One region of the Citrobacter koseri ATCC BAA-895 genome, then DNA from elsewhere that is predicted to be linked to it. Evidence: predicted binding sites of a transcription regulator. Region 1 holds the regulator's gene; each other region holds the start of a gene.
What was found. The regulator PurR, encoded in region 1, represses purine synthesis genes. The targets are predictions, from matches to a motif close to CANGCAAACGTTTGCNTG.
Positions count from the first base shown of each region.

Region 2: the regulator PurR is predicted to act here: its motif matches at 1,758-1,775, upstream of CKO_RS11720 (nucleoside-specific channel-forming protein Tsx).
Region 3: the regulator PurR is predicted to act here: its motif matches at 2,485-2,502, upstream of glyA (serine hydroxymethyltransferase).

Region 1 is NC_009792.1:1,603,659-1,607,942, reverse strand. Features, by position in the region: gene punC (purine nucleoside transporter PunC) at 1-564, opposite strand, end outside; gene punR (DNA-binding transcriptional activator PunR) at 677-1,609, shown strand; gene purR (HTH-type transcriptional repressor PurR) at 1,606-2,631, opposite strand; gene cydH (cytochrome bd-I accessory subunit CydH) at 2,929-3,018, shown strand; gene CKO_RS07130 (MFS transporter) at 3,193-4,284, shown strand, end outside.
Region 2 is NC_009792.1:2,547,940-2,552,223, reverse strand. Features, by position in the region: gene secF (protein translocase subunit SecF) at 1-174, shown strand, start outside; gene yajD (HNH nuclease YajD) at 340-687, shown strand; gene CKO_RS11720 (nucleoside-specific channel-forming protein Tsx) at 764-1,618, opposite strand; gene CKO_RS11715 (SadB/YajI family lipoprotein) at 1,919-2,458, opposite strand; gene nrdR (transcriptional regulator NrdR) at 2,611-3,060, shown strand; gene ribD (bifunctional diaminohydroxyphosphoribosylaminopyrimidine deaminase/5-amino-6-(5-phosphoribosylamino)uracil reductase RibD) at 3,064-4,167, shown strand; gene ribH (6,7-dimethyl-8-ribityllumazine synthase) at 4,253-4,284, shown strand, end outside.
Region 3 is NC_009792.1:226,194-230,477, reverse strand. Features, by position in the region: gene CKO_RS01085 (ROK family transcriptional regulator) at 1-931, shown strand, start outside; gene glyA (serine hydroxymethyltransferase) at 1,116-2,369, opposite strand; gene hmpA (NO-inducible flavohemoprotein) at 2,695-3,885, shown strand; partial or broken gene CKO_RS23750 (hypothetical protein) at 3,890-3,985, shown strand; gene glnB (nitrogen regulatory protein P-II) at 3,982-4,284, opposite strand, start outside.

The DNA of each region.
Region 1 (4,284 bases):
GTCATGTGCTTTTGTTGTTGGCTTTAAGCGTAAGGCGGGCAGCATCAATATCAGCGTAATGATGAACAGCGTGGCAAAAATGGCCTGCCAGGAAAAATGCGTCAGGATCCAACTGCCGAGTAAAGGCGCAAGGGCGGGCGATAAACCGACCAGCGGCATAATGGTAGCGAAGATGCGATTAATTTTTTGCGTTGGATAATAATCCGTCACCAGTGCCTGCCAGATCACCGTAGCGGCACAAACCCCCACCGCCTGAATAAAACGCAGTACCAGCAGCCCAGTAGCGCTTTCGACCCACATCATCCCCAGACTGCCCAGCGCGAAGATGGAGAGACCCAGCAGCAAAATGGGTTTACGCCCGTAACGGTCTGACAGCGGCCCCCACAGCAGTTGCGCGACGGCGAAACCGGCCAGGAACAGACTGAGGCTGGCGCTGACAGCCGCCGCCGGTGTTTGCAGGTCGGCCTGAATTGCCGCGAACGCAGGCAGATACATATCTGTTGCCAGAAAGCCCAGCACGCTGAGACCCGCCAGCCAGACTAAAAAACCTTTTCCGGGTTGCATAATTGTTTCTCTTTTCCAGAAGTAAGACATTGCCGCTGAGTGTAGGGAGTGAAATTCTGCTTGTGAAACGCTAATATTTGGCTACTGGATTCAAAATTTTTGCAGGCAGAATATGTGGTCAGAATATTCACTCGAAGTGGTTGATGCCGTTGCCCGTAATGGCAGTTTTAGTTCTGCGGCGCAGGAGTTGCACCGCGTGCCTTCTGCGGTGAGCTACACCGTCCGTCAACTGGAAGAGTGGCTGGCGGTGCCGCTTTTCGAACGACGCCATCGGGATGTTGAACTGACCCCCGCCGGGGCATGGTTTTTAAAGGAAGGGCGCTCTGTTATCAAAAAAATGCAGATCACCCGACAGCAGTGCCAGCAGATCGCCAACGGCTGGCGGGGTCAACTGGCGATTGCGGTCGACAATATTGTTAAGCCGGAGCGCACCCGGCAGATGATTGTTGATTTTTATCGTCATTTTGATGATGTGGAATTGCTGGTCTTTCAGGAGGTATTTAACGGCGTCTGGGATGCGCTGTCGGACGGGCGCGTGGAGCTGGCTATCGGCGCGACGCAGGCCATTCCGGTTGGAGGACGCTACACCTTTCGCGATATGGGGATGCTGAGCTGGAGCTGCGTGGTCGCCCGCCATCATCCGCTGGCGTCAATGGCTGGCCCGCTCAGTGACGACACGTTGCGCAACTGGCCGTCGCTGGTCCGGGAGGATACCTCGCGTACGCTTCCGAAGCGCATCACCTGGCTGCTGGATAACCAAAAACGCGTGGTGGTGCCGGACTGGGAATCTTCAGCGACCTGCCTTTCCGCGGGACTGTGTGTGGGAATGGTGCCGACCCACTTTGCTAAGCCGTGGATCGACAGCGGGAAATGGGTGGCGCTACAGCTTGAGAATCCGTTTCCTGATGCGGCGTGCTGTCTGACGTGGCAGCAGAACGACACGTCGCCCGCGCTGGCCTGGTTACTGGACTATCTGGGCGACAGCGAAACGCTGAATAAAGAGTGGTTACGGGAGCCGGAAGAGGCTCCCGCAGAAGGGGATTAACGGCGATAGTCGCGGAATGGGCCATCGGCGACAGAGCGACGCTCAATCAGACGCGGATGCACCTCAATGGACTGCGACTCTTCGCGTTTATTGACGATACGGTCAAGCAGCATATTGAAGGCCGTTTCACCCAGAGAATCTTTCGGCTGGTGAATCGTCGTCAGCGCAGGCGTAAAGTAACGCGCGTTGCGTACGTTGTCGTAGCCGATGACCGAGATATCCTGCGGTACGCGCAGCCCCATCTCGTCAGCGGCGCACAACGCGCCCATCGCCATAATGTCGCCACCGCAGAATACGGCCGTCGGGCGGTGAGACTGGGAGATCATTTGCTGCATCGCGCGGTAGCCTGATTCCGGCTCGAAATCACCCTGAACGATCCAGTTTTCCGGCACGTTTATCAGCGCTTCTTCCATCGCTTTCATAAAGCCAGCCAGACGACCTGCGCCGGTGTTGCGTTCCATCGGGCCGGGGATCACGCCAATTTCACGGTGGCCGCGTTCAACCAGATAACGACCGGCCATATAGCCGCCTGCAAAGGCGTTATCAATGACCGTATCGGTAAAGTCCGCTTTGGCTTCGCCCCAGTCCATCACCACCATCGGGATATGGCGATACTCTTCAAGCATAGAGAGCAGGGACTCAGGGTATTCGGAACACATGACCAGCAGGCCATCCACGCGTTTTTGCGCCATCATGGAGAGGTACGCGCGCTGTTTTTCCAGGTTGTTCCAGGCGTTGCCCAGAATCAGCGTATATCCTTTCTGGAAACAGTTCTTTTCAACGGCTTCGATAATTTCAGCAAAATAGGCGGCTTCGCTGCTGGTCGCCAGCAAACCAATCGATTTGGTGTGGTTAACCTTCAGGCTGCGGGCAACCGCGCTGGGAGAGTAGTGCAGCTCTTTAATGGCTGCCCATACCGCGTTGCGCGTCTCTTCCGCAACGAAGCGCGTTTTGTTAATTACGTGTGATACGGTTGTAGTGGAAACGTTTGCTCGCTTCGCCACATCTTTAATTGTTGCCATTACATCTCACTCCAGACCATATCCTGAACTCCTGAAAATACTGTAAGTAAACGTTTGCCTTTACACACCTTGATCGCAACGTCAGGGTTGCGGCACGCCGGGAAAACGACACGGAACATCAGGAAGGGGGCAATGGCCGGTACGCTAATCAAGTAAGCGTGGAATTTTGTCTGATCTTGACGAAAAGGGGAAGAGTTAAAAGCGCTTATCAATATAAATCATGGGAGATTTTTGCATTCAAGTGTGTAAAAATGCGCAATATCACTTTTTGTGTGGGAATAAAAAGGAGAAAACTTGATGAGCACCGATCTGAAATTTTCGTTAGTGACCACCATTATTGTGCTGGGCCTGATTGTCGCAGGCGGTCTGACTGCCGCACTGAACTGATTTACCTCTGAGGGAGAGCATTCTCCCTCTGTCTTTCCTCTCTCTTCTTCCTCATTTTTAACCAAATCGTAAAAGTCTTTTGCTATTTTGCTTACTTTATTAGTTTTGTGATTGATGTCATGCTTTTGACTCTTTTGCGTGCCTCGTGACGGCACGAAGCTGCGGAGTCGATGTATGAAAATAAATTATCCCTTACTGGCGCTGGCAATTGGCGCATTTGGTATTGGAACCACCGAGTTCTCTCCTATGGGCTTGTTGCCTGTTATCGCTCGCGGCGTGGATGTCTCGATTCCTGCGGCCGGAATGCTAATCAGCGCGTATGCCGTTGGTGTGATGGTCGGCGCACCGTTGATGACGCTGCTGCTTTCCCATCGCGCACGTCGTAATGCGCTTATTTTTTTGATGGCGATTTTTACCCTCGGAAATGTGCTGTCGGCCATCTCGCCGGATTACACTACGTTGATGCTGTCGCGGATTCTGACCAGCCTGAATCACGGCGCTTTCTTCGGTCTGGGGTCGGTGGTGGCGGCCAGCGTCGTCCCCAAACATAAACAGGCCAGTGCGGTCGCCACCATGTTTATGGGGCTGACAATCGCCAATATTGGCGGTGTTCCTGCGGCGACCTGGCTGGGGGAAACCATTGGCTGGCGTATGTCCTTCATGGCGACGGCGGGGCTGGGCGTAATTTCAATGATTAGCCTCTTTTTCTCGTTGCCGAAAGGCGGGGCGGGAGAGCGCCCTGAGGTGCGCAAAGAGCTGGCGGTGCTGTTGCGACCACAGGTGTTATCGGCATTACTGACCACCGTTCTGGGCGCAGGCGCGATGTTTACACTCTATACCTATATCGCCCCAGTGCTGCACAGCATTACGCATGCAACGCCTGCTTTCGTTACCGGTATGCTGGTACTGATTGGCGTTGGCTTTTCTATCGGCAACTATCTGGGGGGAAAACTGGCGGATCGTTCGGTTAACGGCACCCTGAAAGGATTTTTGCTGCTGCTGATGGTGATTATGCTGGCGATCCCGTTCCTGGCGCGCAACGAAGTGGGTGCTGCTATCAGCATGGTGGTATGGGGGGCGGCGACATTCGCGGTGGTTCCGCCTTTACAAATGCGCGTTATGCGGGTTGCCAGCGAAGCGCCAGGCCTCTCTTCATCGGTCAATATCGGTGCCTTTAATCTCGGTAATGCGCTTGGCGCAGCGGCGGGGGGCGCAGTGATTTCCGGTGGTTTGGGCTACAGCTTCGTACCGGTGATGGGGGCGATT
Region 2 (4,284 bases), 940 kb from region 1:
GGGCCGGTACTGGAAGGCTTCTCTCTGACCATGCTGATCGGTGTTTCTATCGGTACGGCATCGTCGATCTACGTGGCCTCGGCGCTGGCGCTGAAGCTGGGCATGAAGCGCGAGCATATGTTGCAGCAGAAAGTTGAGAAAGAAGGGGCGGATCAGCCGTCTATTCTGCCTTAATCACGCAGTCACGTTATTACTGGAATCCCGGTCGCATGGCCGGGATTTTTTTATCGCTAAAAAAGCCTGTGGTTAAGCGGGCTTCTGCATCCTTCACGGGCAATGGGGTACGCAGAGTGTTAAACTTGCTCATAACCCTACATTCAACGCAGATACAGAGTCACTATGGCGATTATCCCTAAAAACTATACGCGGCTGGAAAACGGCTATCGTGAAAAGGCGCTCAAATTATTTCCGTGGGTATGCGGGCGATGCTCTCGCGAATTTGTTTACTCTAACCTGCGCGAATTAACCGTCCATCATATCGATCACGACCACACCAATAACCCGGAAGACGGCAGTAACTGGGAGTTGCTGTGTCTGTACTGTCACGATCATGAGCATTCGAAATATACCGAAGCCGATCAGTATGGCTCAACCGTTATTGCCGGGGAGGATGCGCAGAAATATGTCGGCGCTGCGATGCATAACCCTTTCGCTAATCTGAAAGCGATGATGGATCAGAAGAAATAAAAAAGCACCGGCGCGTTGCGCGTTCGGTGCTCTTTCTGTGCCCGGCGCTGTGCTGGCCGGGCGGCAAATAAACCGCTTAGAAGTTGTAACCGACAACCAGGTAGCCACCCCAACCGGTAGCTTTAACCGTTTCGGATTGCCATACCGGCTGAGCGCCGTTTTCCCACTGTCCGCCGTTATGGAAGTAACGAGCCACCACAGAGTAGTGCCAGTGATCGTAGTTCAGCGCCAGGATGTGGCTGGATGCGATAGAGTTGCTGGTACGGTACTGAGAGTCGCCCAGATCGGAGCCCCAGTCAAAGTTAGTGAAACCGATGTAGCTCAGGTTGCCGCCCCACAGCTCGGTGAGTGGCACGAAGTATTTCACTTTGAAACGGTAGCCGTCCCACTCGTTTTCGTTATCAGCCAGGTAGTTCTGCCACTGGTACTTCGCATAGACGTTCAGAGACAGGCTCATCGGCAGACCGGTTTCGATGTCAGTACCCAGACCCATGTACCAGGTGCTCTGACGGCCAGACTTGTTACGACCCATGTCATAGATGTAGTTGTTAGCGAAATACCACTCTTTGAACGGGCCAAAGCTCAGGTCGGCTCCGGTCAGTTTGTCGATAGAGAAACGCGGTTCAATTTCCATGAACAGCGGGGAACCGTGGTTCCAGATACCCTTCGCGTTGGTGTTACCGCCGAAGAATACCGGCGCATCCATATAGCCGTAGAAATCGAACCAGTCTTTTTTCGCGAATGCTTCATATTCCAGATAGGTATCGTTACGGAGCTGCGGTCCGAAACGGGTATGGTAGCTGCCTACGACGTTAACGCTCTGGTGCCACCAGTCTGAAAGGTATTGCGGTTTGTCATTTTCTGCTGCGTTAACAGTAAAGGACGATGAGAGCGCCAGCACTGCACCGGCTGCAAGTAATGTTTTTTTCATATTGTATGCCACTGTTTGAAATCCCTTGAAGGGAATGAAAAAGGCGCAATTTGCGTTTCTAAATATTTCGTGTTTCTGCGGAGCCTATTATAGAAATCATTGCTCACAAAAATATGTCTTGTTTCACAGATCTATCATCTACGTAATCGATTGCGTTCACGTTTGCGTACTTTAAGCGCGGCGATTGTACTGACTTTCATGAATGTTGCCAACTTTTAGCAAAAATTGCGGTGATGTCAGGGGAGTAACAAAAAGCCGGGGAGGGATGTTGCGGAACGCACAAAACGCTCCGCCGAAGGTTTATTGATTAACAGGCTGGATATCGTGAACGCGGACAAAACCTAACTGGTCGGGCGTCAATCCGTTTAATTGTAACGGGATGTCCACATCGCTCGGCGCCAGGATGCTGGCCGGGGCGTTAATCAGTTGATTCTGGACATTCACTTCCTGATAGTTATCCGTGGTGCCCTGAATCTGCCCGTATTCGACAGTACCGCTAAACGCCGGTAACGGATCGTTGGATTCTCCCTGAATGCGCAGCGTCACGCGTGTGCCGTCGGCATTGGGTGCGATATTCACCAGGGACATACGCAACGTACCGATCTGACTGTTCAGGCGGGCAGGCGTTTTTGAACCCGGCAGCAGATAGACCCCGCTGGTGGATTTCGCATTCAACATATTTTGCTGAGTAATCTTCACGGTTTCCTGGTTTAACTGCGCCATTTCCGTATTCAGCGTGCTGACGCTTTGGTTCATCTGGCGAACTTCGCTCTGCTGCGCGCAGGCGCTCAGGCTAAAGAGGCTTCCCACCAGGAGAATTCTTAGGTAACGTCTTGTCATGTAGATTATTTCCTTCATGGTCGCGGTACCCTAATGGTAGATCGCAAAGGGGCGTAAGGTATCGATCCTTTGTCTCAAAAGTGCTCCGCCTTTGTTGTCGCGCCAGTTCAGGGTAAAATAGATTTCTGTTAACCACCTGGTCAGGACGCCGTATGCATTGCCCATTCTGTTTCGCCGTAGACACTAAGGTTATTGACTCTCGTCTCGTGGGTGAGGGCTCTTCCGTACGCCGCCGTCGGCAGTGTCTGGTCTGTAATGAACGTTTCACTACCTTTGAAGTGGCAGAGCTTGTTATGCCGCGCGTAGTGAAAAGTAACGATGTGCGTGAACCTTTCAACGAAGAGAAGTTGCGCAGCGGTATGCTAAGAGCGCTGGAAAAACGCCCTGTCAGCTCTGATGACGTCGAAATGGCGTTGAATCACATCAAATCACAGCTGCGAGCCACCGGGGAACGCGAAGTTCCCAGCAAAATGATTGGCAACCTGGTGATGGAGCAACTGAAAAAGCTCGATAAAGTGGCTTACATCCGCTTTGCCTCCGTCTATCGGAGTTTCGAAGACATCAAAGAATTCGGCGAAGAGATTGCTCGCCTACAGGATTAAGCCATGCTGGATGAGTTTTACATGGCGCGTGCGCTGAAGCTGGCGCAGCGCGGGCGTTTCACCACGCACCCGAACCCGAATGTAGGCTGTGTGATCGTCAAAGATGGCGAAATCGTTGGCGAAGGCTACCATCATCGCGCGGGTGAACCGCATGCTGAAGTCCATGCGCTGCGTATGGCGGGAGACAAAGCCAAAGGCGCGACCGCGTATGTCACGCTTGAACCGTGTAGCCATCATGGCCGTACGCCGCCGTGCTGCGATGCGTTGATTGCCGCTGGCGTGGCACGGGTCGTTGCGGCGATGCAGGACCCCAATCCGCAGGTCGCGGGACGTGGGCTGTACCGTTTGCAGCAGGCGGGGATCGACGTCAGCCACGGGCTGATGATGAGCGAAACGGAACAGCTGAACAAAGGTTTCCTCAAGCGGATGCGCACTGGCTTCCCGTATGTGCAGCTCAAGCTCGGCGCATCGCTGGATGGCCGCACGGCGATGGCCAGCGGTGAAAGCCAGTGGATTACCTCCCCGCAGGCGCGGCGCGATGTGCAGCGTTTACGGGCGCAAAGCCATGCGATTCTGACCAGCAGCGCGACGGTGCTGGCCGACGACCCGGCGTTAACGGTTCGCTGGCCTGAACTGGATGCCTCAACCCAGACTCTCTATCCGCAGGAAAACCTGCGTCAGCCGATTCGCATTGTCCTCGACAGCCAAAACCGCGTGACGCCGGAGCACCGTATTGTGCAGCAGCCGGGAGATACCTGGTTTGCCCGTACACAGGACGATTCCCGCATCTGGCCTGAGACGGTTCGCAGCCTGCGGGTGCCGGAGCATAACGGTCATCTGGATCTGGTGGTGCTGATGATGCTGTTGGGTAAACAGCAGATTAACAGCATCTGGGTGGAGGCCGGGCCGGTGCTTGCGGGCGCGCTGTTGCAGGCGGGCGTGGTGGACGAGCTTATCGTCTATGTTGCGCCTAAACTGTTAGGAAGTGATGCGCGAGGATTATGTGTGCTGCCGGGGCTTGAGAAACTGAGCGAGGCACCCCATTTTAAATTCAACGAGATACGCCATGTAGGCCCGGATGTTTGCCTGCATTTGATTCCCGCGTAAAGGCTTCGAAATAGAGAAGCGGCGCGTCGAGTATTATGATAAAATCCGCCCCCCTGCGGGGCCATATCGAACCCGAAGGAAGAATATGAACATTATTGAAGCTAACGTTGCTACCCC
Region 3 (4,284 bases), 1.4 Mb from region 1:
CGTGACGCCCACCAGCATCACCAGCCAGCTGGCAGATGCGCGTCTGGTCGCCGTGGGCGACTGGCGCCATGCGGAGATCAATGCCGGTTCGCCAAAAGCCTTGCTGACCGCGCTTGCCGCGCACTGGCGGGAATATCGTCAGCGCTATCCCGACGTGACCATCAATCTGGCATTAGGCGTTCACGGTCAGGTCGATCCCATTACCGGGGCGTCAAAAACCATGCCGCAGGCACCGTGGAAAACCCCGGTTGAGATTAAATATCTGCTGGAGGAGATGCTCGGCGTACAGGTGCGGTTAGACAATGACTGCGTGATGCTGGCGCTGGCGGAGAAGTGGCAAAACCCGGCGGCAAACCGCGATTTCTGCGTCATTAACGTCGATTACGGGATTGGTTCCTCCTTCGTCATCAACGACAACATCTGGCGCGGCAGTTTGTATGGCAGCGGTCAGATCGGACATACCATCGTCAACCCGGACGGGGTAGCCTGTGATTGCGGCCGCTACGGCTGTCTGGAAACCGTGGCCTCGCTCAGCGCGCTTAAAAAACAGGCCCGACGGTGGATGAAAACGCAGCCCACGGCGGATTGCGACCCAGAAACTATCACCATCGATCAACTGATTACCGCCTGGCAACAGGGCGATGTCCGCATCCAGGCCTGGGTGGAACACGCCGCCAGCGCGATTGGCCTGAGTTTATATAACTTTCTGAATATCCTGAATATTAACCAAATCTGGATTTATGGCCGCAGTTGCGCCTTTGGCGAAAGCTGGCTGAATACGCTGGTGCAGCAAACGGGGTTTAATCCCTTTGATCATGGCGATAACCCGCAGGCAAGGTCCACCCGGATCGGCTTTGGCACACTCAGTCGTTCGCAACAGTTGATGGGGATCGGCTATCTGTACGTCGAATCACAGCTAAACGCGCTCTGAGTATAAGTCCGACACCCTGCGATGAAAGGAGACTCGCTTGTCGACCGAAAAACCACCGGCGTGGTATTAAAATTATTCATATAACCGGGTATCAAAGTCACGCCTGGATTCGCCCGCACGGCGTGACCCGGAAATAAAAAAGGCTTCCCGCAGGAAGCCTTTTTCACGATGCCAGGCGTATCGCTTACGCGTAAACAGGGAAGCGTGCGCAGATGTCCAGCACTTTGCCTTTGATGCGCTCGATAACCGCTTCATCGTTGATGTTGTCCAGCACATCGCACATCCAGCCAGCCAGCTCTTTGGCTTCTGCTTCTTTAAAGCCGCGACGCGTAATGGCCGGAGAACCGATACGGATACCGGAAGTAACAAACGGGCTCTTCGGATCGTTCGGCACGCTGTTTTTGTTAACGGTGATGTTGGCACGACCCAGCGCGGCGTCAGCTTCTTTACCGGTCAGGTTTTTGTCCACCAGATCCAGCAGGAACAGGTGGTTCTCCGTACCGCCGGAAACCACTTTGTAGCCACGGTTCAGGAACACTTCCACCATCGCTTTGGCGTTTTTGGCAACCTGCTGCTGGTAGACTTTGAACTCCGGTTCCATCGCTTCTTTCAGCGCCACCGCTTTACCGGCGATCACATGCATCAGCGGGCCACCCTGAGCACTAGGGAAAACGGCAGAGTTCAGTTTTTTGTACAACTCTTCGTCACCGCCTTTCGCCAGGATCAGGCCGCCGCGCGGACCCGCCAGGGTTTTGTGCGTGGTGGTGGTCACAACGTGAGCATGCGGAACCGGGTTCGGATAAACGTCTGCGGCGATAAGACCCGCGACGTGCGCCATATCAACAAACAGGTACGCGCCAATGCTGTCGGCAATTTCACGCATTTTTGCCCAGTCAACGACGCCGGAATAAGCAGAGAAGCCGCCGATGATCATCTTCGGTTTATGAGTCTGAGCCAGCTTCGCCATCTCTTCGTAGTCAATTTTACCGGACTCATCGATGCCGTAAGGCACGATGTTGTACAGTTTACCGGAGAAGTTTACCGGAGAACCGTGAGTCAGGTGGCCACCTTGCGCCAGGTTCATACCCAGAACGGTGTCGCCCGGTTGCAGCAGCGCAGTGTAGACCGCGAAGTTAGCCTGAGAACCAGAGTGCGGCTGGACGTTGGCGTAGTCTGCGCCAAACAGTTCTTTCGCGCGGTCAATCGCCAGTTGCTCAACGACATCCACATATTCGCAACCGCCGTAGTAGCGCTTGCCCGGATATCCTTCAGCGTATTTGTTGGTCAGCTGAGACCCCTGCGCCTGCATCACGCGCGGGCTGGTGTAGTTTTCGGAGGCGATCAGTTCGATGTGCTCTTCCTGACGTACTTTTTCCTGCTCCATAGCCTGCCACAGTTCGGCATCATAATCGGCAATGTTCATTTCACGCTTTAACATCCGCATCTCCTGACTCAGCTAACGATAAATTTTGGCCTAAAAAGGCAATCCCGTGGGACAACGGCCAACAGTATAACCGAATCATTCTGCGATAACAGGTCTTGACAAAGGATTTTACGCAAACGATTACCTTCATACTGTACAAGGCTTTGTCGAATGAAGACCTTACGAATTTCAACGGATTTCTTTTCAGGTTTGTGATGCAGATTTTTCACGTTGTAACGTTAAAAACGCAAAGTTACAAAGAACCATTTACAATACAGGGTTATTTTTTATAAGATGTATTTGACATACATCATTAAAGTCTCAGATAAAGGAAGACAGTATGCTTGACGCTCAAACCATCGCCACAGTAAAAGCCACCATTCCCCTGCTGGTTGAAACCGGTCCAAAACTGACCGCCCATTTCTACGATCGCATGTTTACCCACAACCCTGAACTCAAAGAAATTTTTAACATGAGTAACCAGCGAAATGGCGATCAACGTGAAGCGCTGTTTAACGCCATCGCGGCCTATGCCAGCAATATCGAAAACCTGCCTGCGCTGCTGCCTGCGGTAGAAAAAATCGCCCAGAAGCACACCAGTTTCCAGATCAAACCAGAACAGTACAACATCGTTGGTGGCCACCTGCTGGCAACGCTGGACGAAATGTTCAGCCCAGGCCAGGAAGTGCTGGATGCCTGGGGTAAAGCGTATGGCGTTCTGGCCAATGTCTTTATCAATCGCGAAGCGCAAATCTACAGCGAAAACGCCAGCAAGAATGGCGGCTGGGAAGGCACTCGTCCGTTCCGCATCGTCGCGAAAACGCCGCGCAGCGCCCTGATTACCAGCTTTGAATTTGAACCGGTCGATGGCGGCCCGGTCGCAGAATATCATCCGGGTCAATACCTGGGGGTCTGGCTGAAACCGGAAGGCTTCCCGCATCAGGAGATCCGTCAGTATTCCCTGACCCGCAAGCCGGATGGTAAAGGTTATCGCATCGCAGTTAAGCGTGAAGATGGCGGTCAGGTTTCCAGCTGGCTGCACAACCACGCAAGCGTCGGCGATATCGTCCACTTAGCCGCTCCGGCAGGTGATTTCTTCATGGATGTCGCAACGGACACGCCTGTTTCTCTGATTTCCGCAGGCGTAGGCCAGACTCCAATGCTGGCCATGCTGGATACGCTGACCAAAGCCAACCACACCGCGCAGGTGAACTGGTTCCACGCGGCGGAAAACGGCGACGTGCATGCGTTTGCAGATGAAGTGAGCGAGCTGGGTAAAACCCTGCCGCGCTTTACCGCACATACCTGGTATCGCGAACCGACAGAAGCCGATCGTGCGAATGGCGCGTTCGACAGCACAGGTCTGATGGATTTGAACAAACTGGAAAGTGCGATCAGCGATCCGGCAATGCAGTTTTATCTGTGCGGTCCGGTCGGCTTTATGCAGTTTGCTGCGAAGCAGCTGACAGGGCTGGGCGTGAAAAGCGAAAACATTCATTACGAATGCTTCGGCCCACATAAAGTGCTGTAATTAAGTCATGCCTGATGGCGCTGCGCTTATCAGGCCTACGGGATTTTGTAGGCCGGATAAAGTGTTTACACCGCCATCCGGCAAGCACGACGCGGCTTAAATTGCCGCGTCGTCTTCTTCGCCGGTACGAATACGAATCACGCGCGCAACGTCAAAGACGAAAATTTTACCGTCACCGATTTTCCCCGTCTGCGCGGTGCGAATAATGGTGTCAACGCAGGTATCCACGATATCGTCGGTCACCACGATTTCAATTTTCACCTTCGGCAGAAAATCCACCATATATTCCGCGCCACGGTACAGCTCGGTATGGCCTTTCTGACGCCCAAAGCCTTTCACTTCGGTAACCGTCATACCGGTAATGCCTACCTCAGCCAGCGCTTCACGGACGTCGTCCAG